Linked DNA regions of Oleidesulfovibrio alaskensis DSM 16109. The main gene of each other region encodes a partner of the protein of the gene in region 2 in a complex. Links are inferred from orthologs where the notes say so. Each region holds a gene or a part of one and is shown on either strand. Other genes may lie near its edges. The genes, in order: pnp, H586_RS0103555 and rny.

The links.
Region 1: H586_RS0103555 (region 2) and pnp share a complex: the UniProt entries of both Bacillus subtilis proteins name them as parts of the possible RNA degradosome complex. The link is inferred for Oleidesulfovibrio alaskensis DSM 16109 from one-to-one orthologs.
Region 3: H586_RS0103555 (region 2) and rny share a complex: the UniProt entries of both Bacillus subtilis proteins name them as parts of the possible RNA degradosome complex. The link is inferred for Oleidesulfovibrio alaskensis DSM 16109 from one-to-one orthologs.

Annotation. Positions count from the first base shown.
Region 1 is NZ_KI519494.1:387,122-397,777, forward strand. What follows is about bases 6,802-9,761. They hold pnp (polyribonucleotide nucleotidyltransferase), read right to left. Parts: upstream 9,428-9,761; coding sequence 7,175-9,427; downstream 6,802-7,174. Other genes in these bases: rpsO (30S ribosomal protein S15), read right to left, coding at 9,583-9,761. Also shown: H586_RS0113780 (AzlC family ABC transporter permease), read right to left, coding at 1-111; H586_RS0113785 (secondary thiamine-phosphate synthase enzyme YjbQ), read right to left, coding at 213-611; H586_RS19360 (ABC transporter substrate-binding protein), read right to left, coding at 664-2,235; selB (selenocysteine-specific translation elongation factor), read left to right, coding at 2,386-4,320; H586_RS0113805 (GNAT family N-acetyltransferase), read left to right, coding at 4,821-5,357; rsgA (ribosome small subunit-dependent GTPase A), read left to right, coding at 5,367-6,431; H586_RS0113815 (hypothetical protein), read right to left, coding at 6,521-6,787; more of rpsO, read right to left, coding at 9,762-9,852; tRNA pseudouridine(55) synthase TruB, read right to left, coding at 9,877-10,656. UniProt on the Bacillus subtilis protein: Involved in mRNA degradation. Catalyzes the phosphorolysis of single-stranded polyribonucleotides processively in the 3'- to 5'-direction. Necessary for competence development in Bacillus subtilis.
Region 2 is NZ_AXWQ01000005.1:164,224-174,881, forward strand. The notes cover bases 572-3,533. They hold H586_RS0103555 (ATP-dependent 6-phosphofructokinase), read left to right. Parts: upstream 572-1,357; coding sequence 1,358-2,710; downstream 2,711-3,533. Other genes in these bases: H586_RS0103545 (glycosyltransferase), read left to right, coding at 572-1,171; H586_RS0103560 (UvrD-helicase domain-containing protein), read left to right, coding at 2,712-3,533. Also shown: H586_RS0103540 (HD domain-containing protein), read left to right, coding at 1-160; more of H586_RS0103545, read left to right, coding at 176-571; more of H586_RS0103560, read left to right, coding at 3,534-5,915; H586_RS18030 (PD-(D/E)XK nuclease family protein), read left to right, coding at 5,933-8,926; H586_RS0103570 (NAD(P)H-dependent flavin oxidoreductase), read left to right, coding at 9,022-10,143; H586_RS0103575 (tyrosine recombinase XerC), read right to left, coding at 10,262-10,658. UniProt on the Bacillus subtilis protein: Catalyzes the phosphorylation of D-fructose 6-phosphate to fructose 1,6-bisphosphate by ATP, the first committing step of glycolysis.
Region 3 is NZ_AXWQ01000006.1:83,855-87,051, forward strand. The notes cover bases 1-2,920. They hold rny (ribonuclease Y), read left to right. Parts: upstream 1-640; coding sequence 641-2,200; downstream 2,201-2,920. Other genes in these bases: H586_RS0105445 (response regulator), read right to left, coding at 2,364-2,920. Also shown: more of H586_RS0105445, read right to left, coding at 2,921-3,035. UniProt on the Bacillus subtilis protein: Endoribonuclease that initiates mRNA decay. Initiates the decay of all SAM-dependent riboswitches, such as yitJ riboswitch. Involved in processing of the gapA operon mRNA, it cleaves between cggR and gapA.

The DNA.
Region 1 (10,656 bases), on a different replicon or contig from region 2:
GTAAGCGGCTACGCTGGCCGCCACGACGAGGTTGGCGGCAAAGCCTTTTTGCAGCTGGGAAAACGAAGCGGGCAGCGGGGATGAAGGGGATGGCGGGGATGAAGGCTGCAACGGATATCCTTCCGTGTGTATGTATTGGCAGAAAAAAGTCTGCCGCGGCATGAGCGGACAAGAGCATGCTGCGGCAGGCGATTATCGCAGCGGGACAGCTGTCAGCTGCCGGCCATGAACTGCATCCATACCGTGCGTTGCCGCGGACCGTCAAATTCGCAGAAATACACTTTCTGCCATGTTCCCAGCATGATGTCACCGTCTTCAACAATAAGCATCTGTCCGCACCCGAACATGCCTGATTTGATGTGCGCGTCGGAATTGCCTTCGGCGTGGCGATAGTCGCCATGCCGCGGAACGAGCTTGTTCATGTTTGCGGTGATATCGCGCGCGACATCCGGATCGGCCCCTTCATTTACTGTTATGGCGCCGGTGGTGTGAGGGCAGTATACAAGCAGCGCCCCATGGCGCCAGCCCTGTTCGCCTGCCAGTCTGCGGATGTGGGCGGTGATGTCTACAAGCTCTTCGCGGCGGTGTGTCTGAACGTGGAATGTTATCAAAACAGAATCCTTGTGTGATTTCGCCCCGCTGCGGCTGCTGTGTTGCGGCCGGTCAGTCGTGGCGGACGTGGGCGCCGTAAAACCGCACAACGCCTGTGGCGTCCAGGCGCAGACCGGTAACGTCGACGGAATGCGCCAGCAGTTCGCGGTTGTAGACCAGCGGAATCCACGGGGCGTCATTTCTGATAAGCCGTTGTATGCGCCGGTAGTGTTCCTTGCGGATTCCGGGGTCTGTTTCCTGCTGGGCTTTTTCTATCAGCCGGCTGACTTGGGGGTTGGTATAAAACGCCCTGTTCTGGGCATGGGGTGTCACGGCATTGTGAGGATGGAACAGCGGGTAGAAGAAGTTGTCGGGATCGCTGTTGTATCCGCCCCAGCTGATGATGCACATATCGTGCTCCGCGTTGCCGGTGGCTTTCAGGTGTTCGGTCCATTCGGTGTAGCGGATATCCAGACGCACGTTGACGGCTGCCAGTTCATTTCTGATAAGAGCTTCGATTCCTTCGGGGTAAAAAGGGCGCGGACAGAAATACAGCGTGGCGGTGAATCCCTGCGGATAACCGGCCTGTGCCAGCATGTCACGCGCGGCCGCGGGATCGTAGACATAGGGGGGCAGGGTTTCGTCATAGGCCCATACCGTTTCGGGAATGACGTTGTGCGCCACCACGGCGGTGTTGCCGTAGATCAGAGTCTGCATGGGGATTTTATTCACGGCCATGTTCAGAGCTCTGCGCACTGCCGGATTGTCAAAAGGGGGCTTTTGCGTGTTCATGGCCAGATAGGCTATGCGCAGACCGGTACGGCTGGAAAGCTGTATGGAGCTTTGAGCTGATGCATGGCGGGCTATGTCACTGGTCACTCCGTCAAAGGCATCAATGGCGCCGACGTTAAGTGCGGTAAGCCTGTCCGATGCTTTGGGTATGACCTCCAGCACCACGGTATCCAGCTGAGGGGCGCCCCGCCAGTATTCCGTGTGGGCCTTCAGCACTATTCTTCTGCCTTTTTCCCACGTATGCAGACGGAAAGGCCCTGTACCGGCGGGAATATCACCGCCGGCAGGACTGATGACCGAAGCGGTGGCCATGGACATATTGTGCAGAAAAGGCGGGAACGGCGCATCCAGCGTTATGAGCACGGTGTGGTCGTCGGGGGCGCTGACGGCGGTGATGTGGCGGAACGTGAACCGTGACACGCCGGAATCTCCGGCGAAATCAGAATGTTCCGGATCGATCTGCCGCATGAACGACTGCACAACGGCCTGTGCGGTAAGCGGCGTGCCGTCGTGAAACACGACCCCGTGCCGCAGGTGGAATGTCCAGCGGGTACCGTCGGCGGAGCTTTCCCACGAACGGGCCAGCGCAGGCACTATTTCCGTGCCGCTTTCTGCCACGGTGACCAGCCCTTCGTATATGTTGGCGATGACCTTGGTGGATTCAAGGTCCGGTGCGCGCGCCGGGTCCAGAGTCACGGCATCGCTGGCCCGCGCAAAAACCAGCGAACCGGCCGCGGCCGCGGGCTGCGGGGCGAACGCCGCAAAAACGGTCAGCATTGCCGCAAATAGCGCAGCAATGCCCATCATGTGCCGCGCCGCCGCAAAGTGAGGACGCGCTGTGGACTCAGGCATGTGTGCTTCCTGTTTTTTTTACTCTAGCCCGCGGGTGCAAGTGGCGCCATGATATTGCCGGGCAACCAGCGGTTGTTACCGGCCCGAATTTCTCATACAACCGTAAAGGCCGTTTCATCAAGCGGCACAGACGCATAGCAGGAGGAATGCATGCCTGTAGTCATGGGTACGGCTGGACATATCGATCATGGCAAGACAACGCTGGTCAGGGCGCTGACGGGTATAGACTGTGACAGGCTGGGAGAAGAGAAACGGCGCGGCATAACCATTGAACTGGGGTTTGCGTTTCTTGACCTGCCGGATGACAGACGCCTGAGTATTGTCGACGTTCCGGGGCACGAAAAATTTGTCAAAAACATGGTGGCCGGAGCATCGGGCATAGATTTTGTCATGCTGGTCATTGCCGCGGATGAAGGGGTGATGCCCCAGACGCGGGAGCATCTTGAAATCTGTTCGCTGCTGGGCATACGCACCGGGCTGGTGGCACTGACCAAAGTGGATATGGTGGACGAAGAGTGGCTGGGGCTGGTGCAGGAGGATGTGGCGGAGTTTCTGGAGGGGAGTTTTCTGGAGGGGGCTCCGGTTTTTCTTGTTTCCGCCGCTGCCGGTACCGGAATGGATGCACTGCGCGGGCATCTGGCGCAGATGGAAAAAGAACTGCGTCCCGAACGGCGTTCCGACCTTTTCCGGCTGCCCGTCGACAGGGTGTTTACCATGCGCGGCCACGGTACGGTGGTTACCGGTACCATGATTTCCGGTTCCGTGACTCTCGGAGACGAGATAGAGCTGATACCCGGCGGCAGGCGTACCAAGGTGCGCGGGTTGCAGAGCCACGGTGCCACGGTGGAGGTTGCCCCCGCGGGCAGGCGTACGGCAGTGAACCTGTCGGGTCTGGACGTGGATGATATCCGCCGGGGCGATGTACTGGCGCTGCCGGACACGCTGCATCCTTCCGAGGTATGGGACGTGCGCATGACCTGTCTTTCTTCTGCCTCCACTCCGCTGAAGAACAGAACAGAAGTGCACTTTCACCATGGTTCACGCGAACTGCTGGCGCGTCTGTATTTTCCGGACAGAGACCGCCTCATGCCGGGCGATACCTGTATCTGTCAGGTGCGTTTTCCCGAACCGGTGGCCGCCGTGTTCGGCGACAGGTGCGTCGTCCGTTCGTTTTCTCCGCTGCGGACAGTGGCCGGGGGCGTGGTGCTGAATCCGGCATCTGCCATGCTGCGCCGCCGCGATGCACGGTTTGACGAAAAGCTGGCGCTGCTGGAAGAGCTGAATGATGCCGACAGCGAACGGCGCATTGCCATTCATCTGGAACTGGCCGGAGACGCCGGTTGCAGTTTCAGCCTGCTGCGTGTGCTGACGGACATGGAATCGAAACGGCTTGAAAAGACGCTGGTCAAACTGGGCAGTTCACAGCAGGCTTTTGTTTTTGATAAAGAAGACCGGCGGTATGTTTCCGGTGGTGCGGTGGAGCGTCTTTCCTCTTCGTGTGTGGACTATCTGGAGGCGTATCATCGCCGCGAACCGCTGCGGCAGGGGCTGGTGCGCGGAGAACTGGCTTCCGGCTGGGGCCGGGGGCTGCATCCCAGACTGGTACACTTTATCACCGAAAGGCTTGTCCGCACCGGCAGGCTGGTGGCCGAGCAGGACCTGGTGCGGCTGCCGGGGCATACCGTGTCGCTGGCGGCCGATCAGCAGGGGCTGCGCGAGACTCTGGCGGCGGCCTATCGTCAGGGGGCCACGGCTCCGCCCAATGTGAAGGATGTGCTGGACCCGCTGGGGCTGACGTATAAAGAAGCCGCCGGTGTGTTCAAGCTGATGCTGGACGAAGGGGTGCTGATACGTGTGAAGGACGGGTTGTTCTACGATGCCGGTGCCATGGAGCAGCTGAAGGCCATGCTGGAAAAATGGTTTACGGCCAATGAAGATATCGGCCCCAATGAATTCCGCGAGCTTACGGGCCTGTCCCGCAAGTACGTCATTCCGCTGCTGGAATATTTTGACAGGGAACGCGTGACCATGCGTATAGGCGATAAGCGTGTGCTGCGCAGAAAGACCCGGAATGATCCTGCATGAAAAACAGTGAGAGCATGATATGACCACGGGCTGCGGGGCGAAACTCCGCAGCCCGTTCTGCCTGTGCCGCGCGTGGTGGTGTGTCTGCCCGTGCGGTCGGGGCTTGACCTGCCTGCCGCTTTACTGTGTAGATTCGGCACAGGGAAGCTGCGGGAATGTGCGGGGGACCGCTGATGACGGCGCTGCCGCTGCTGTATCAGCTTCCGTATCTGCTCAGAGGGGCGGCACCCGCCGGATGCGGTGCGGCCGCGTTGTACCGTTTTATAATGTGGCTGCATGTCTGCCGTCACGTATGTCCGGACATCTGGTCGCACGTCTGGCCTGATATGGGCCTGATACGGGCCGGATGACTGGCCGGATAGCTGGCCGGACATTTAGCCGCACGTATGTCCGGACATCAACGCATGATGATTGAGTTGGTTTTTGGTTTTCGCAGCGAGCGGCCAAATCGTGCGGACGGTCCTGATCGGCCGTAACCGCTATACAACAGGGTGGTTCTGATGGATATTACCGTGCATCGCACCGGAAGCAACGAGGCCATAATCAATCTTTTCACCCGTACGTTTGCAGATTCGGAAGGTGAAGCGGAAGGACAGGTGATAGGCGGGCTGGTGCATGACCTGCTGACGACTACGGCGGAAGAAGATATTTACTGCGTCACCGCAACTGAAGACGGTGAAGTTGTCGGGTGTATCATTTTTACCCGTCTGACATTGACAGACGGCCCCGTGGCATTCCTGATGGCTCCTGTAGCTGTTCTTACCGGCTGTCAGGGAAAAGGCACAGGGCAGATGCTGATAAAAAGCGGCCTTGAAAAATTGAAGGAGCACGGGGTGGAGCTGGTTTTCACATACGGCGATCCTGATTTTTACGGCAAAACCGGTTTCAGACCGGTGAGCGAAGATGTTGTCCGTGCTCCGCTGAAACTGACCTACCCTGAAGGCTGGCTTGGACAGTCTCTTGCCGGTACCGGCATCCGGCCTGTTGCCGGCAGATCATACTGTGTTGAAGCGTTTAACAAAGCAGTTTACTGGTGATTTATGGATATGATGCAGGCGCAATGCGATCTCGCCCGTCTGGGCTGGGGGCCTTTTTTTCAGCAGCAGCTGAGTATTGAAGAGTGGGAGGAGGCTCTGCCCGCGCGCGTGGCGGGGCTGAATCGTCATATACTGGGTCTTGTGACGGAAAACGGTCCGGTTCAGGCGGCTGTGCCGGGCAGCTGGTACACCGGCGGGCCGGAAGACGTGCCCACAGTGGGCGACTGGCTGCTGCTGGACCGCCGGACAAGCCAGCCGGTGCGCCTGCTGGAGCGTAAAAGCTTTCTGCACCGCAGAGCGGCGGGGCGCGAGGCAAAAATTCAGGCGCTGGCAGCCAACATAGATACACTGTTCATAGTTACTTCATGCAACGATGATTTCAATCCTTCGCGCATAGAACGGTATCTTACACTTGCCATGGGATCGGGGGTGACACCGGTTCTTGTTATTACCAAGGCTGATCTGGTTGCTGATGCGGATGAATTCATCGGGCGGGCAAAAGCCATCAGGCAGGATCTGGACGTGTGCGTGCTCAATGCTCTGGATGCCGGTTCTGCGGCCGTTCTGGAAAACTGGTGCGGCAAAGGGCAGACTCTGGCGCTTGCAGGGTCGTCGGGTGTGGGCAAGTCTACGCTGGTCAACACCCTGCAGGGAGAGCATATCCAGTCCACAGGTGCCATACGGGAACACGATGCCAGAGGGCGCCACACTACCACCGGACGCAGTCTGCATATGCTGCCTTCCGGAGCTGTTCTCATTGATACTCCGGGCATCCGCGAGCTGCAGCTTGCCGATGTCGGACAGGGACTGGCATCGGCATTTGACGATATCGAGCAGCTGGCCGCGGGGTGCCGTTTCAATGACTGCACCCACGACCATGAGTCCGGTTGTGCTGTTCAGGCTGCGGTGCTCAGCGGCGAGCTGGAACTGCGCAGGCTTGAAAACTACCGCAAAATAAGGGCGGAGCAGCAGCACAATGCGCTGAGCGTGGCGGAAAAAAGGGACAAGGCCCGGAAGTTCGGCAAGATGTGCCGGAACGCCGTGGCCATGCAGCGGAAAAAACGCCTGCGGTGATAGATGGGGCTGTCGTTGCGGGGCAGCCCGCCGGGCCATGACCCTGCAAGCCGCTATGGCAGACCTACGGCCGCAGGCTTGCTGCACCCTTACAGCAGCAGGCTGCGGATAGTGGTCAGAATGCCGGTTGTTAACGATCTGCGGGGCTGCGGAGCGGCAGCTGCAGGGTCGGGGCAGGCATCCAGCCGCCTGCGCAGAGCCTGAAATTTATCTTCAAGGCGCTGTTCGGCGCGTTGACGGCGGCGGGCGGAACGTTCGTGTTCCTTGCGTATGCGCTGCATGGCTTTCTCATGGGCCTGTTGCAGCGGGGCAATGACATCCGGTACGGAGTCGTGTGCGGCAGTATGTCTATCCATCTCCAAACCTCGCAAGGCTGACTTTCGCCGGCTGGCATCGGGGCCCCCCCCTAGATGTGGCTTCCGCACATCTGCCTGCGCCTTTCGGAGAATCAATTATAATCCAGAGCCGTGATGTTATTCAAAAGAGCCGCGGTGTCAATGTATAAGACCGTGTCACCGCGGCGTCTGCATCTTCTGCGGGCTTTCGCATATGGCCGAAAGCCGGTGTCCGGCGTGCCATTAATCTGAAAAAAAAGAACTTCCGCTCGGCGGGTGGTCTGTGAGACGCGAACGGGACGTGCAGACGGACCGGTGCGGTATGTTGAGACAGATTGCAGCGCGGGCTGCACGAAAAAGGCGCGGAGCATACACTCCGCGCCCTGTTATTGCAGTGCGCTGCCGCTGTTAGCGACGGTCGCGACGATCGCCGCCGCGTCCGTTGCGTCCGCCGCGGTCACCACGGTCGCCGCGTCCGCCGCGGTCTCCGCGGTCGTCACGGTCGCGGGGTTTGCGCGGGGGGCGTGCGGTGTCGGCCGGATCCCATTCCACGCCCTGCGCTTCCAGCATGACTGCCTTGCGCGAGGCGCGTACGCGTCCGTCATTGATCTCGATGACCTTGACTTCCACGTCCTGTCCCAGCTGCACAACATCCTCGGTTTTTTCCACGCGCGAGGTGTCCAGCTGCGAGATGTGAATCAGCGCTTCACAATTGGGCAGAATTTCCACAATGGCGCCGATCTCCATGATCTTGCGGACTTTTGCGGTGTAGTTTTTACCCAGTTCGGGGCGCTGGTCGTAGTACATGACCATTTCGCGGGCCATATCCATGGACTCTTTGGTGGGGGCAAAAATGGAGATTCTGCCGCTGTCCTCGATGTCGATGGATGCACCCGTGGCCGAGGTGATGGCTTTGATGTTTTTGCCGCCGGGGCCGATGATCACGCGGATGATTTCGGGGTTCACTTCCACCACGCTCAGCTGGGGAGCGTATTTGGAAAGCGCCTGACGCGGCTCGGGCAGCACCTTGGCCATTTCATTCAGAATGTGCAGACGCGCTTCGCGGGCCTGAGCCAGTGCGCGGCCCATCACTTCGGCGGGCAGGCCGTCGATTTTGATGTCCATCTGCACGGCGGTGACGCCTTCTGCGGTGCCGGCGATTTTGAAGTCCATATCGCCCAGAGCGTCTTCATCACCCAGAATGTCGGTAAGAACGATGAACTGGTCATCTTCCTTGATGAGACCCATGGCAATGCCGGCCACCGGAGCCTTGACGGGCACACCGGCGTCCATCAGCGAAAGGCTGCCGCCGCATACTGCGGCCATGGAGGACGAGCCGTTGGATTCCATGGTTTCGGAAACCACGCGCAGTGTGAAGGGGAAGCTGTCGGGCGAGGGCAGTACGGGGCGCAGAGCGCGTTCTGCCAGCGCACCGTGACCGATTTCGCGGCGGGAAACGCGCACGGGCTTCACTTCACCCACCGAATAGGGCGGGAAGTTGTAATGCAGCATGAAGCGCTTGGTTACGTCACCGGTAAGGGAGTCCATGCGCTGTTCGTCGGTGGTGCTGCCAAGAGTGGTCACCACAAGGCTTTTGGTCTCGCCGCGCGAGAAAATAGCCGAACCGTGTGCGCGGGGCAGGGCACCTGCTTCGATGATGATGGGGCGCACGGTTTTGGTGTCGCGGCCGTCGATGCGCAGGCCTTCTTTGAGTATGCGCTGGCGCACGATGCGTTTTTCAAGGCTGCTCAGAATATCGCCCAGAGCGGCAAGGCGTTCGGGAGTTTCGGCAAAGGCGGGGTCCTGCAGCAGGGCGGCCTTCACTTTTTCCTTTACGGCCTTTTTGGCTTCCTTGCGGGCCATTTTTTCCCTGACCTGCAGTGCGGCTGCCAGATCTGCGGTGGCAAGAGCTTCGGCCTTTTCCTTCAATTCAGTGTCTTCTTCAGGAGCCACGAACTCGATTTTGGCCTTGCCTGCCAGTTCGCGCAGCTTTTCCTGCATGTCGATGATGGGCTGCACTTCGCGGTGCGCCCATTCCAGGGCCTGCGCAATCACTTCTTCGGGCACGAAGTCGGCTTCGCCCTCAACCATGACCAGAGCGTCGCGGTTGGCGGCCACAACAAGGTTGAGGTCGGCCTTTGCCGCTTCGGTGATGGTGGGGTTAAGCACAAATTCGCCGTCGATGCGGCAGACGCGGGCACCGGCCACGGGAGCTTCAAAGGGGACACTGGACAGCATGACGGCGGCGGAGGAACCGCACAGCGCCAGCACGTCGGAGTCATTTTCCTGATCGGCGGAAATGACATTGGCCAGAATCTGGACTTCGTTGGTGAAACCCTTGGGGAACAGCGGACGCAAGGGACGGTCGATGAGGCGGGAAACAAGAGTTTCGCGCTCGCTGGGGCGGCCTATTTCGCGGCGGAAAAAGCTGCCGGGAATGCGGCCTGCCGCGTACATCTTTTCGGTGTAGTCAACAACCAGCGGAAAGAAGCTGATTTCGCGTTCCAGAGGCTGCGTGCACACGGTGCACAGCACAACGGTGCCGCCGCACTGAATCCATACCGCGCCGTCGGCCTGATTGGCCAGTCGCCCGGTTTCCATGATGATTTCTTTACCGCCCACGGTGGCGGTGAGGCGCTTGGCGCCGAAGAGATTTTCCATAACGTAAGAATCCTTTTCTCGTGAAGGGGATTCCGGGGAGAAGGCCATGCCCTGACAGGGCGTTCTTCCCGGACCCCCCTTTCACTTGCGTTGGGCGGCTGTGCCGCCGGGGTGTACAAAGCAGGGGAACCCCTGTCGGGGTTCCCCGTGTGAACCTACTTTCTGAGGCCCAGCTTCTGAATGAGAGCGCGGTAACGCTGAACGTCCTTTTTAGCAAGGTACTTCAGCATGTTGCGGCGCTGCCCGACCAGCTTGAGCAGGCCGGTACGGGAGTGATAGTCCTGTTTGTGGGACTTGAAGTGTTCAGTCAGGTATTCGATACGTGCAGTAAGCAGGGCCACCTGCACTTCGGGAGAACCGGTATCGCCTTCGTGCTGACCGTATTCTTCAATGATGGACATCTTCTTTTCAGGAGTCATTACCACAGCAAGTTACCTCCGAGTAACATATTATGTATTCCACAGCCCCCGCAGAACCGTCCAGACGGGCACCTGATTTCTGTAGGCTGTTTCCGCCAGAGCCAGCGGGTCACCGGCCGGGTCGAGCAGTACGGCTCTGATACCTTCGGTAAAAGGCATGCTGGCCATTTCTGCCGGATCATACGGATGGGGCATGCCGTTTTTCACACGGGCTTCGTCAGCTGCGCTCAGGCGCAGCTTGGGCCAGTGCGGCAATGCCTTGTCCAGCGGTATGACCCTGCCGGCAAGTTCCGCCGGTTCTGCCAGAACGTCGTCCAGATCATGGGCTTCGTCCAGCGAGAACGGGTGGCTGTACTCCCGGATGAGTTCGGTCAGCACAGCGCCGCACCCTAGACGGTTCCCCAAGCTGTGGGCCAGGGATCGTATATAGGTGCCCGAACTGCAATGAACCCGGAAGCGCACAAACGGCAGCTCAACAGCGAGCGTTTCCGCCTGTGAAATTTCTATACGCCTTGTTTTGACAGGCGTTTCCTTACCTTCGCGTGCCAGCTTGTACAGGGGCTGCCCCTTGTGCTTGGCCGCGGAATATGCCGGAACCTGCTGTTCCGACGAACCTGTCCACAAGTCGACAGCGCGGACCACGTCCTCTTCGGTTACGTGCGTCCAGTCTGCTGTGGAAAGTGTTTCGCCTTCGTCGTCCCACGTGTCTGTGGTGCGTCCCAGTTCCAGCGTGCCGGAGTATATTTTTTCTCCGCCTTCCATCAGATAGCCGGAAATCTTGGTGCACTGGCCCAGCAGCACCAGCAGCAC
Region 2 (10,658 bases):
TAAAAAGAAAATGAAGGACAAGGCGTTTGCCGCCAGTGTCAACAGAGACAGAATACGGGAATGTGAGCAGATTGGCCTGGAGCTTGGTGATTTTCTGCAGATCGCCATTGACGCAATCAGCCCCATCGCAGCCGAAGTCGGCCTTGCCAAAGCGGGCTAGCCCAAAGGATTCGCCATGAAACTATCATTCGTTATCGTAACCCGAAACGTCAACAAGTACATCGGAAGCTGCCTCGAATCTGTTTTCGGCGCACTGGCCGACGTGTCTGCTCTGGGCGCGGAAGCCGAGATTTTTGTTGTGGATAACGCCTCTGCCGACGGCACCGCCCGCAGCGCCCGCAATGCCGGCAGCGCCGTCACTGTTATTGAAAACACCACGGACACAGGATTTGCAGCAGCAGCCAACAAAGCTCTGCGGCAAGCCACCGGTGATCTGGTATTTTTTCTTGATCCGCGTACGGAAGTACTGCCCGGCTCTCTGCGCCGCATTCTTGACCACATGGAAACACACACCGACTGTGCCATTGCCGGCGGCAAAGTGGTGGACAAAAAAGAACTCACCGTCCGCGGTGCCCGCCGTTTGCCCGGTTTTCTGACAAAATTCACCGAAGCTTTCGGCCTTGCCGCCATGGCTCCCGCCACATGCCTTAATCATGCTGCCTATGGTGGCAGACGCATGGAGCAACCCGCAGAAGTTCAAAGCGTGCCTTTCAGCTTTGCCTGCGTACGCATGGAAGCCTTCCGCTGTCTCGGCCCGCTGGACGAACGCTTTTTCGGAGGATTTGCAGATACTGATTTCTGCCGCCGCGTGCACAAAGCGCTTAATCCCGCAAGAAAAACAGCATATGTGCCTCAGGCCAGAGTCCGCCTGCTGGACGGTTTTGCCATGAAACAGGAAGTGCACGATTTTGATCTGTACGGCACGGAAGTCGTGCGCCACCGCGTGCGCAGCGAAATGATGTACGTATGGAAAAACTACTGCATTCTCACCTCTGCAGCCAATACGTTGCTTGATCTTGCAGCCCACTCTCTGCGTTTCTGTGTCAACATTCTGCCTGTGGTGGGAGACTGCACAAAAAGCCGCCATAATGCAGTGGTTATTAAAGAAACCGCACTGGCCATGATAGACACCCAGCTGGGAACACAGTATCCTGCCACTCCGTGGGAATAGCCGGTTCTCTCCCGTTTTACAAAAAGGCCGGAAGCGTTCCGGCCTTTTTTATGCGCCTGTCCGTAACAAAAAATACAGGCAGAAAGGGGCAAATCCCGCTATCGTCATGTGAGGCATCTGGAAAAGCAAACAACCATGTGATACTTTTGCCTTTGTTCATCAGCCAACCTGTATTCAGGAGGAAGCATGACTGCCACCCGTTTTGAAAGCGGTTCCATAGTTCTGGACACCACCATCCCCAATCTGGGACCGGCCAAAATTCCGTCGCCTCTGTCATACTGCCGCTTTGCCAACGAAGAGCAGGGACTCAGTCTGTTTCTTGATCACGATCAGGTTGAAGAACTGGGCGATGAAGTAGTTCCGCTCACATTCGAGCCTGCCGGCCCCCGCCGTCATGTCTACTTTGACACTTCCAAAACCAAATGCGCCATTGTCACCTCCGGCGGGCTGTGCCCCGGCATCAATGATGTCATCCGCGCCATAGTGATGGAAGCGTACCACAACTACCGCGTTCCCGCAGTGCTGGGCATCAAGTACGGGCTTGAAGGGTTCATTCCCCGCTACGGCCATGACGTGGTGGAACTGACGCCCGCCCTTGTGGGCGACATACACCAGTTCGGCGGCACCATTCTGGGTTCTTCGCGCGGGCCGCAGTCGCCGGAAGAAATAGTGGACGCTCTGGAGCGGATGAACGTCAATATTCTTTTTATGATTGGGGGCGACGGCACCATGAAGGCCGTCAGATCCATAACCGGCGAGATCAATCAGCGCAGGCTGAAAATCAGCGTGATAGGCATTCCCAAAACCATCGACAATGATATCAATTTCATCAGCCAGTCATTCGGGTTTGAAACCGCTGTGGACAAAGCCACCGAGGCTATTCAGTGCGCACACACCGAAGCTGTGGGCGCCATGAACGGCATAGGACTGGTCAAACTCATGGGGCGCGAATCGGGCTTCATTGCCGCGCAGGCGACATTGTCGCTCAAAGAAGTGAATTTTGTTCTGGTACCGGAGACTCCTTTCACCCTGCACGGTGAAGACGGTCTGCTCAATGCACTGGCCCAGCGGCTGCGCGAACGCAGCCATGCCGTCATCGTGGTGGCAGAAGGTGCCGGCCAGCATCTGCTTTCGGGTTCGCATGACACCGACGCCAGCGGCAACCCTATTCTGGGCGACATTGCAACTCTGCTGCGCACGGAAATCAAATCACACTTTGACAAACTGGGCATACCGCACACGCTTAAATACATAGACCCCAGTTATATCATCAGATCAGTCCCTGCCAATGCCAACGACAGGGTATACTGCGGTTTTCTGGGCCAAAACGCCGTACACGCCGGCATGGCCGGTAAAACAGGCATGGTTGTGGCAAAACTGATGGACAGGTATATTCATCTTCCGCTGGACCTTGTGACCAGCAAGCGGCGCAAACTCAATATCATCTCCGACTTCTGGCGTGCGGTGCTCGAATCAACAGGTCAGAGCCATCTGGCCGGTATGGTTCCGCCCGAAGCCAGAAGCTGCCCCAGAGCGTAACATGCTGCAACAGATAAAGGCGTCTGCCGGTTCCGGCAAAACGTACCGGCTTACCGGTGAATTTCTTGACCGGCTGCGCGCCGCGTCCGAAGAGTCTTCCGCCGCCTGTGCATTAGCCCCTGCGGGCGCGGCTTACTGCTGGCCTGAAATACTGGCCGTCACCTTCACCAACAAGGCCGCCACGGAAATGCAGGAACGCATTATCCGTACCCTAAAGGAACGGGCTCTGGGCATGGGCGCCAGCGGCCCCGCGGCTGACTGGCCGGCGTCCGGAGCGCGCCGCTGGGTGAACACCATGCTGCGGCGGTATTCTTCGCTCAATGTGCGCACCATAGACAGCCTGCTGCATATGCTTGTACGGCTGTGTGCTCTAGAGCTCGGCCTGCCGCCGGACTTCGAGCCGGTCTTTGACGAAGAGGAAATTTTCACCCCGCTGTACGAACGCATGCTCGAACAGGCCCGCAGCGGCTCTCATCAGCTCCGGCAACAGCTGGTGGATGCTTCGGAGTCGCTGCTGTATCACGCCGACATGCAGGGCTTTATGGCGGGCAACTCCCTGCGCGAAAGGCTGCTTCACCTTATGCGGTACCGCCTGCGCCATCCCGAGGAAGAAATGCCTTGCGTCGACGCCGCAGAGCTGAAGGCCCGCATGGCGGAACATATGCATGCACTGCAGGCATCCGCAGGTTTTCTTCTGCAGGGCATTGAACGCGAAAAACTGGCAGCCAGTGCGCACTATGTCAATTTTCTCAAAAAACTGCCGCCTCTCGGCAGTCTTTCCGTCGTTCCCGAATCAAAAATGGGAACCAAGCCGGATATTGACGACTGCCTGAACAAAAAATCAAAGGGAACCGCATCTGCAGACATGCGCCGTGCCCATGATGAACTGACCAGAGCGTACGGCTGGCTGAGCAGGGAAGGCAAACTGATGCGCCGCGCCCTGCAGCAGGCGCCGTTCATCACCCTTATCAACCTGCTTACAGAACAGGCCCAGAGCATGCTCAAGCAGGAAGGGCTGGTACCCAACGCGCTCTGGCCCGCTTATGCCCGCACCGTGCTGTCCGGCGAGGCCGGCGCGTCCGAAGCGTTCTGCCGCATGGGCACCCGCCTTACGCATCTGCTGGTGGACGAATTTCAGGATACCAGCCGGGATCAGTGGCAGGCCATCATGCCGCTGGCCACGGAATGTCTGGCCAAGGGGGGCAGCGTCACTTACGTGGGCGACGTAAAGCAGGCCATTTACAGCTGGCGCGGCGGCGATTCCGACCTGTTTGACGGCGCTCTGGAAGAACCGGAACTGCGGGCCATATGCCCCTCTCCGCGCCAGCTGCTCCTGCCGTTCAACTGGCGGAGCAGCGAAATTGTGGTGACCACCAACAACCGGCTGTTCGAGCCCCTCGGTTCCGGCCAATCAGCACTGGCTGCCGCACGCGCCATCTGCGATGACGACGCTCCCGAAGAAGTTATCCAAGAAGCAGCGTCACGCATTCTGCGCTCCTTTACCGGCACCGCCCAGCAGGTGCCGGAACACAGACAAGGCTCGGGCGGTCTGGTACGGCTGTACGACCTGTACGCCGATTCTTCGGAAGATCTGTATGAAAGTGTGAAGGAAGAACTGCACAGACTTATCACTGAAGAACTTTCCGGACGCCGCCAGTGGCGCGACATTGCCGTACTGGTCCGCTCAAACCCTGAAGCCGGACGGGTGGCCGAATGGCTTGTGGAATGGGATATTCCCATCATCACCGAAAACAGTCTGCGGCTTGCCGACCACCCGCTGATCACGCAGACCGTGGCATTTTTGCGTTTTCTCGACTACCCGCTGGATGAACTGGCGCTGTGCGAAGTGCTCTGCGGATGCGAACTGTTCGGCGGAGCAGGCGGACTCGCTCGTGCCAGCCTTGACGGGCAGCTTGCAACGCGCGGTGACAGGCCGCTCATCACATGGCTGCGGGAAACTTACCCCGACATATGGAAAACATGGTTTGCCCCGTTTTATACTCAGGCAGGCCTGATGAGCGCGTATGATACGGTGCAGGAACTTTTCAACCGGTTCATGGTCTGCCGCCGCCACCCTGCGGATACCGTGTTCATCCGCAGGTTTCTGGAAATAGTCCACGCTGCGGATGCCAGAGGACTGCGCTCGTTGTCCACATTTCTGGAATACTGGCAGCAACACGGCACGGAAGAAAAAGTGCCCATGCCCGATAATCTTGATGCGGTGCGCATCATGACCATGCATAAATCCAAAGGCCTTGAATTTCCGGTGGTCATCATCCCATTTCATCATCACACGCTGCAAAACGACAACACGCCGGTGCGCACCACTGTGGACGGGCAGGACGTCATGGTTGCAGCCTGTGCCGAACTGGGTGCGCAGTGGTACGCCGCACGGGCACGTGACGCATGTGAGCAACTTAATCTGCTGTATGTGGCGTGGACCCGTCCCGTGGATGAACTGCATGCCTTTCTCGGCTGCACCTCCCGCAACGAAAATAAAGCACCTATGCTATCCGCTCTGCGTGTCATGCTGGGAGAAGATTACCCCGCACGGGGCGAAACGGTGCAATGGGGCGAAACACCGCACGCACAGGCTGCAGGCAGCAGCCCCGCCGGCACAACCGCCGATGCCGTGCAGCAGCCATGCGCTGGCTCCGCCCCATGTTCCGCCCCTGCGGAACCGGCAGCGGCGCTGCAGAGCTGGATGCCCATGGACTGGTTGCCCACGCTCAAGATTTTCCGCAATCCGCTTGAAGATGTGGTTTTTGACGAACGCAGACGGGGAGAACTGGCGCACAGCTGCATGGAGTCACTCAAGCTGACAGGTGACACGGAAAGCGATATCCGCAGAGCTGTCAGCCATGCGCTGGAAAAATGCCCTTTTCCTGTACCGGACAAAGAAAGCACCGCGCAGGAACTGCATGGCATGCTGCGCTGGGCTGCCTCTCTGCCTGACATGCCCCGCTGGCTTGCGCACGGACAACCGGAACAAAGCGTCATGGACGCCGACGGTGCTTTGCACCGTGTGGACCTGCTGGTGGATGACGGGCACACCCGTACCGTTGTGGAATACAAAACCGGAGCACAATCTGCCGCCCACAGGCAGCAGGTATCGCGCTATCTCAACCTGCTGCGGCAGATTTCCCCCGTGCCTGCGGCAGGCGTCATCATCTATCTGGATCTGCAGCAAACAGTCACGGTATAACCACGGAAGCAACCCCCATGACTTTTTCTGACCGGACAATTCCCCCTGTGGCCATTATACCGTGGCAGAACGACTTTCTTCAGGCACTGCTGCGCTATGTGACGGAACATACCGATGGTGAAACCGGACGTGCGGTCATTGTGTTCCCGCACAGCAGACCCCGCAGATATCTGCTTGATCTGTTCCGTACATCACCTGACATCCCGAGGCCCTGCCTTATTCCCCAGATACTCCCCGTCAGCGAGTTTCTGTCCGCCGTCAGCACGGCCGGCAGCACGGCACAGCCCCGTACCATTGAGCTGCTCGACCGAGTGGGGCTGCTGCTTGAATGTGTGCGGGAACTGGGAATAGGTGAACAGCCCCCCTCTGCCGGGGAAATGCCTGCCAGTGCAACATTTACTCCTCGCGGTCCGCTGAGCGCTCTGCCCCTGACCGACGCAAGGCGCTTCTTCCCCTGGGGCATGCGTCTGGCGGCACTGCTGGAAGACTTTTACAATCAGGGTCTGGAGCCTGACGACTATCACTACATGGAAGGCGATGTGGTGGACTTTGCTGCCCGCCTGCTGGAACAGCTGGGCAGCATACACCGGCTGTATACCGGCCGTCTTGATGCAGAAAACTGGACAACACCGGGATACGATGCATTCAGGGCCGCACATGCTGCTGACAGCCTTCCCGCCATGTTCGCCGGAAAAATAATATTTATAGCAGGATTTTACGGACTGACCGGTGTGGAAAAAAAGGTATTCACCACGCTGCGTTCTGCCTGCGGGGCGCATATGGTGCTGCATACAGACCCTGCCCTTGCCGCAAAAAAACCCGTTCACTGGTCTTGCAAAGAGCATGAATCGCTGCTGGAACAATGGCAGGCCGGAACAGTTCTGCTGGAAGAGCCTGAAGACCGGCACGCAACCATCGAATACCATGAAGGCTTTGACCTGCATTCACAGCTTGACGCCCTGCAGAAAAAACTGACGCAGACCGACTCGCTGGAGCAGTCCGCCGTCGTGTTGCCCGACTCCGGCATGCTTATGCCGCTGCTGCATCATCTGCCGCGCAAAGACGTCAACATCTCCATGGGCTATCCTCTGGGCAAGTCTCCGCTGGCCCAGCTGCTGGATACCATCATGGATCTGCAGGAGGGGCGTACTCCCTCCGGCTACCCATGGCGCAGAATAATAGACCTCATCCGGCACCCGTATCTCAAGATGCTGTCGCTGCACAACGCGCGGCCCCTGCAGCAGGTTTTCCGTCATATGGAGCGCTCCGTACGTCAGGGGGCGCGCCATACCGACCCGCGGAACCTGCAAATAGAATACCTTGCGGAGGCAGACGCAACCGGTGCCGGTACGGCCGCCGTGGATGACGAAGCTCTTGCCGCGCTGGTCTCGCGTATCTTCGACCTTACACTCACACGCTGGGAACGCGTATCCACTCCGCAGCAGCTTGCCGGCGTGCTGGCAGATATGTGCACGCTGCTGCTGGAACAAGGCGCCGATATGTGGAAACGCTTTCCCGTCGATGCCGAATGCATGTACCGCCTGATGCACAGGGTCATTCCGGCCCTGAGAGAAAGTACCGTCCGCGATGCAGAACTTGATTCCGGCCTGCTGTACACCATACTGCGCGAAGTGATGAACGCGGAACGGGTGCCTTTCGAGGCGGAACCGCTCACCGGACTTCAGGTTATGGGCATGCTGGAGGCCCGCCTGTTGCGCTTCCGGCGCGTCTATGTGCTGGACGCCACCGAAAACAACCTGCCCGGAGTGCCTGCCAACGATCCGCTGCTGCCCGAAAATCTGCGGGGACTGCTGGGGCTGCCCGACATCCGCCACAGAGAACGGGTTTCGGCCTATAACTTTTTCCGCCTGATCAAAGGCGCCCGCGAAGTAACCCTGTTGTATCAGGCTGGCACAACACAATCAGGGTTGTTCGACGAAAAAAAACAGCGCAGCCGCTTTCTTGAAGAGCTCATATGGCAGGACGAACAGCGCACAGGCCGCCTGCTGCAGGCAGGTACACCGCCTCTGCATGCCGTTTCCTACTCCATTCCGGCCATCAGTCTGCATGATGCCGTTATACCGCGCTCGGCCGCCATAGACGACAGAATACGCGAACTCCTCGCCCGTCCCGTTTCAGCAACCATGCTCGACAGCTACCTACGTTGTCCCGTGAGCTTTTTTTATGAGCGCCTGTGCCGCATCGCTCCTGCTGAGCAGGTTAACGAAGGCGATGACCATCTGGGCGTGGGAGACCTGATGCACGCGGTGCTGCAGGAGTTTTTCACCCCGTATGCAGGACAAGAAATCACACGCGGACAACTGGATGCCAAAGCCCTTACCGGCCTGTTTCATCAGCGGCTGCATTCAAGCGGCCTGCAGGACACTTTGCCTTATGACTCCTACTGCATGCTCAGTGTTGCCGGTCCGGAACGCCTGACCCGTTTCTTGAATAACCAGCCGGAAACAACACGCATTCTGAAGCTGGAAGAGGCACTGGAGGCAAAAGTCGAAGCCGGAGGCAGCACGTACTGGATTGCCGGAAGGCTGGACAGGGTGGACGAACGCAACGGCTGCGACATAGTGCTGGATTACAAGACAGGCACAGCACGCAAACCCGCACAGGAGGTATGGAAAAGTGAAGACCTGTGGGAAAAAATCGCACGCTGGCATCCGGCAGCCGAAGACGACCCCCTGCCCCTTCTTTCCGATGCTCTGCGCAGTATCCAGCTGCCTTTCTATCTTTATCTGTATGCAACCGCCTGCGGCAGGCCTGCCGGCAATGCCGGCTGGATAGCCCTGCGTGACAGCGGCAAGGAAGAAATGCTCTTTACCGCCGCCGGGCGAGACGAAGTGCAACATGCAGCGGCCCACCAGATTCCCGCCATAATCGGCTTTCTTCTGCAACACATGACCACATCCTCCTGTTTTCGCCCGCGACGCGGAAAACATTGTGACTGGTGCTTTTACGCCAATCTGTGTACATTTCGCCTTGAGGGACCAACGGGATAGGTGCGTCCACCGGACGCCCTGCCCTTCCGCTGTCGTTCCCGACGGACCGGCAGCATCATCATAAGGGGCTGTTCTGCCCCACGGAGGACTGAATCATGGTTTTTCCAAACCTTAAAATCGGCGACATCGTCGCCAGAGTTCCTATTATCCAGGGAGGGATGGGTGTAGGAATCTCGCTTTCTGGTCTGGCAAGCGCCGTAGCCAACGAGGGCGGCATAGGCGTAATTGCCGGTGCCATGATTGGCATGAACGAACCGGACGTGGCTAAAAATCCGCTTGAGGCGAACATCCGCGCCTTGCGCAAAGAAATACGCAAAGCCAAAGAGATGACCAGAGGCATCCTCGGCGTTAACATTATGGTTGCGCTGACCAATTTTGCCGATCTGGTAAAAACATCCATCGACGAAAAAATCGATGTGATTTTCTCCGGTGCCGGACTGCCGCTTGATCTGCCCAGATACCTTAAAGAAGCCAGTGAACAGGGCAAGGAAGAAGTGCGCACCAAACTGGTGCCCATTGTATCCTCTGCACGCGCGGCTTCAATCATCTGCAAAAAATGGCTGAACCGCTTTGACTACCTGCCCGATGCCTTTGTGGTGGAAGGTCCCAAAGCAGGCGGACATCTGGGTTTTAAGCCCGAAGAGCTTGATGACCCCGAGTTTGCGCTTGAAAAAGTCATTCCGCAGGTCATTGAAGCTGTAAAGCCCTTTGAAGCACAGCGTAACAGACGTATTCCGGTGATTGCCGCAGGCGGTGTGTACAGCGGCGACGACATCCGCAGCTACATCGATATGGGCGCAGCCGGTGTACAGATGGGCACCCGTTTTGTGGCCACGCATGAATGCGACGCCGACGACCGCTTTAAGCAGGCGTATGTCGATGCAAAACAGGAAGATGTGGTTGTGATAAAAAGCCCTGTGGGCATGCCCGGCAGAGCCATACGCAGCCAGTTTGTAAAAGATGTGGATGAAGGCAGACGCCAGCCCGTCAAATGCGCCTTCCACTGCATACATTCCTGCAAAGTGGAAAAAAGCCCATACTGCATAGCTGCCGCACTGTTAAATGCCAAAAAAGGCAACCTCAACAAAGGGTTCGCTTTTTCGGGCACCAATGTTCACCGTGTGGACAAGATACAGTCGGTAAAAGAGCTTGTGGACTCGCTCAAAGAAGAGTTCGAGGCCTCACGGCTGTCGCACCCCCTTCCCCGGACAAGCTGATACAAAGCGCTCCCGAAAGGGGGCGCTTTTTTTTTTGCAGCCTCCGGCCCGCAGCGCAAGCTTCCCCGGCAAAACAGCAGCAGACTGGTCAGCCCCCCCGCTGCATCACAATGCGTTGTTATTTGGAGCCGCCTTTACCCGCTTTGCTTCCGGGGTGTGCCCTGTCGTATACCTCTACAATTTTACGCAACGTCAGATGCGTATAACGCTGTGTAGTGGTAAGGCGTTCATGGCCCAGCAGCTCCTGCACACTGCGCATGTCGGCACCCGCCTCCAGCAGGTGGGTGGCAAAAGAATGCCGCAGAGCATGGGGCGATACGGCCTGCGGCAGACCGGCCGCGCGGCACAGGTCTTCAATGATGCGCAGCGCCTGCCGCCTGTTCAGGCGTCCGCCGCGCGCGCCCAGAAAAACAGCCTGTTCCGCTCCGCCGGAAACATCCAGCGTTTCGCGTACATCAAGCCACAGCTGCAATGCCTGCCGGCTGGTATCGGAAAGAGGTACAATCCGCTCCTTG
Region 3 (3,197 bases), on a different replicon or contig from region 2:
TTATCCGTTCTGGGACTTGAAGTGTCCTTCAAAGCCGAAGCCGATCCGCAACGGGTCGAACAGGCGCGCCAGCTCGTTGAAGAGCGTTACAATAAACTGAAATTCCACGGGAAGCAGCTTAGCAAGGAAAAACTCCTGACTTTTCTGGTTCTGGGACTGGCAGACGATTTGCTGCAATCAAACCATCAGCACCAAGAGTTTGACAAACGGCTTGCGGCGCTGCTGGCAAAGATAGATGAGCATAACCAGCCCCCCGCGGGCGATGATGACGAGAGTTTACCCTGGAGTGTGCGTGATTGACCGGCTGTTGCTGACCTCACAAGCATAAAAAAGGATGCCGGAATGGCGGTTCTGTGTGCATGCCCGCTTGGCGGGAAGCCTGAAGTGCCGCCTCAGACGTCCACCTGGGCAACCAGGTCCTGCAATAGCAGGCACACGGCTCTCCGGGGCCTCATATACCCTTGCGTCACCCCGCCTCCGTCCGGCGTGTTCTCTTGTCTGTAGCAAAGAACCGCCGGCAGTAAAGCAACCTTTCCTGCTTGCCCGCTTCCCTTTATGGAACCGGCCGGTCAGCGTGACCGCCGTCGGGATTCATTCAACCGGGTCAACGCACCCGATGACAATAAAAGGGAGTCGAGGCATGGGCCTTATAGAAATAGTACTCCTCCTCGTCGGCATGGCAGTCGGGGCAGCCACAGGCTTCATACTGCACAAAATAGTCAGCGCCAAACGTCTGCAGGACGCCCGCGAACTGGCCGACCGCATTATCGAGGAGGCACGCAAAGAGGCACAGGCGCACAAAAAGGAAGTGCTCATCCAGGGGCAGGATGAACTCTTTAACCAGAAACGTGAACTCGAACGCGAATTTAAAGAACGCGAACACGAACTGAAAATCCGTGAACGCAGGCTGCAGGAACAGACCGAACGGCTTGAAGAAAAACTGGAAAAGCTGGCCCAGAAAGAACACGATGCTCTTTCTGTGGAAAAAGAACTGAACAGGCGCGAACGCACTCTGGGGCTTAAGGAAGAGGAACTGACCCAGAAAATTGCGGAGCAGGATAAAAAACTTCAGGAAATATCCGGTCTGACATCTGAAGAAGCCAAGGCGCGCATTTTCAGCGAAGTGGAGGCAAGAACCCGCCACGAAGCCGGAAAGATGATCCGCGTCATAGAAACAGAAGCCAAGGAGACCGCTTCGCGCAGTGCCCAGAAAATTCTGGCCACAGCTGTTCAGCGGTATGCCGGCGACTTTGTCAACGAACAGACCGTTACCGCAGTCTCGCTGCCCAGCGAAGACATGAAAGGCCGCATCATAGGCCGCGAAGGACGCAACATCCGTGCGCTGGAAGCAGCCACCGGCGTTGATCTGATCATTGACGACACTCCGGAAACGGTCATCCTTTCCGCCTACAGCCCTCTGCGCAGGCAGATTGCCAAAATGGCGCTGGAAAGGCTGATCAGCGACGGACGTATCCACCCCGCACGCATTGAAGACATTGTACGCAAGTGTGAGCAGGAGCTGGAAGTGCAGCTGCGCGAAGTGGGCGAACAGGCTACCTTTGACGTGGGTGTGCACGGCATACATCCCGAAATCATCAAACTGCTGGGGCAGCTCAAATACCGCACCAGCTTTTCGCAGAATGTGCTTCAGCACTCCATGGAAGTCGCATCACTGTGCGGCATTATGGCTGCAGAACTGGGCATGGACGAAAAACGCGCCAAGCGCGCGGGGCTGCTGCACGACATCGGCAAAGCAGTGGACCACGATGTGGAAGGTCCGCATGCCGTCATCGGAGCCGATCTGGCAAAGAAATACGGCGAATCCAAGGACATTATCCACGCCATAGCAGCCCACCACGAAGATGTGCCGCCCAAAAGCGCTCTGGCTGTGCTGGTGCAGGCCGCAGACAGCCTTTCCGGTGCACGCCCCGGTGCGCGCAAGGAATTGCTGGAAAATTACGTGAAGCGGCTTGAAGACCTTGAAGGTATAGCCAACGGCATGGAAGGGGTTTCCAAAGCCTACGCCATTCAGGCAGGCCGCGAAATCCGCGTTCTTGTCAATTCCGATGAAGTTGACGACGACACAACATACATGCTGTGCAAAGACATCTCGGAAAAAATCGAGAAAAACCTCACCTATCCCGGCCAGATCCGCGTTACCGTCATCCGGGAACGCCGCGCCGTGGGTGTGGCCAAATAGCAGCCGGAACAACCGCTCTGCATACAAAACGCCCGCATCTGCCGATGCGGGCGTTTTTACTTTTCTCCGCCGGTAATTTTGCCGGTGCCTGCCGCAGGGCTGTTCTCAGGCAGTCAGCATCCGGCGCGCCGCCTGATACGGCGGTACAATCTTACAGATCTGGCTATCCGTCTGAACGCATGCGCAAAATAATACCCCGCTCCAGCGCCAGAGCACGCAGTTCGGCAGCGGAATGTACCCCTAGCTTCTGCATCAGGTTGGAACGGTGCTTTTCCACCGTCTTCACGCTGACCACCAGCATTTCGGCGATTTCACGGTTTTTATAGCCTTCGGCCACCAGCTGAAAAATTTCCTGTTCGCGTGGTGTCAGCGTTTCCCAGCTGGACGAGACAGACTGCCCTCTGGCGTCGTTCAGGTATCCTTTGACCACAGCGTCGGAAACGCCCGGACTCAGATAAATCTTGCCGCCCAGCACAGACTCCACAGCCAGAATAAACTCGTCGTTGCTGGCATCTTTCAAGACATACCCGTCTGCTCCGGCGGCAAGCGCCGCATAAACATACTCGCCGGCACCGTGCACGGTCAGCACCAGCACCCGTACCTCGGGGTGGCGCTTTTTTATCAGACGAGTAGCCTGCACACCGTCCATACGAGGCATGGAAATATCCATCAGCACAAGATCGGGCTGGTTTCTGTCACACAGGTCAACCGCCATCTGTCCGTCACTGGCTTCTCCGGTGACTATAAGATGCGGTACAGACTGCAGCAGCGACTTCAGCCCCTCGCGCAGAAGGGTGTGGTCTTCGGCAATGATCAGTGAATATCCTTCCCCCATAATTCCGTAACCCCCTGTTCGAAGGTGGCTCCCTACCCCCCCGGCAACTTAATAACAATCACAACCCATTTATAATAATAAAAAAAATGCCGGCCATGAAAAATATACCAGTTATAACCCCTACCATAAAAATACTATTGTTTCCAACGCAAAAATACAGTC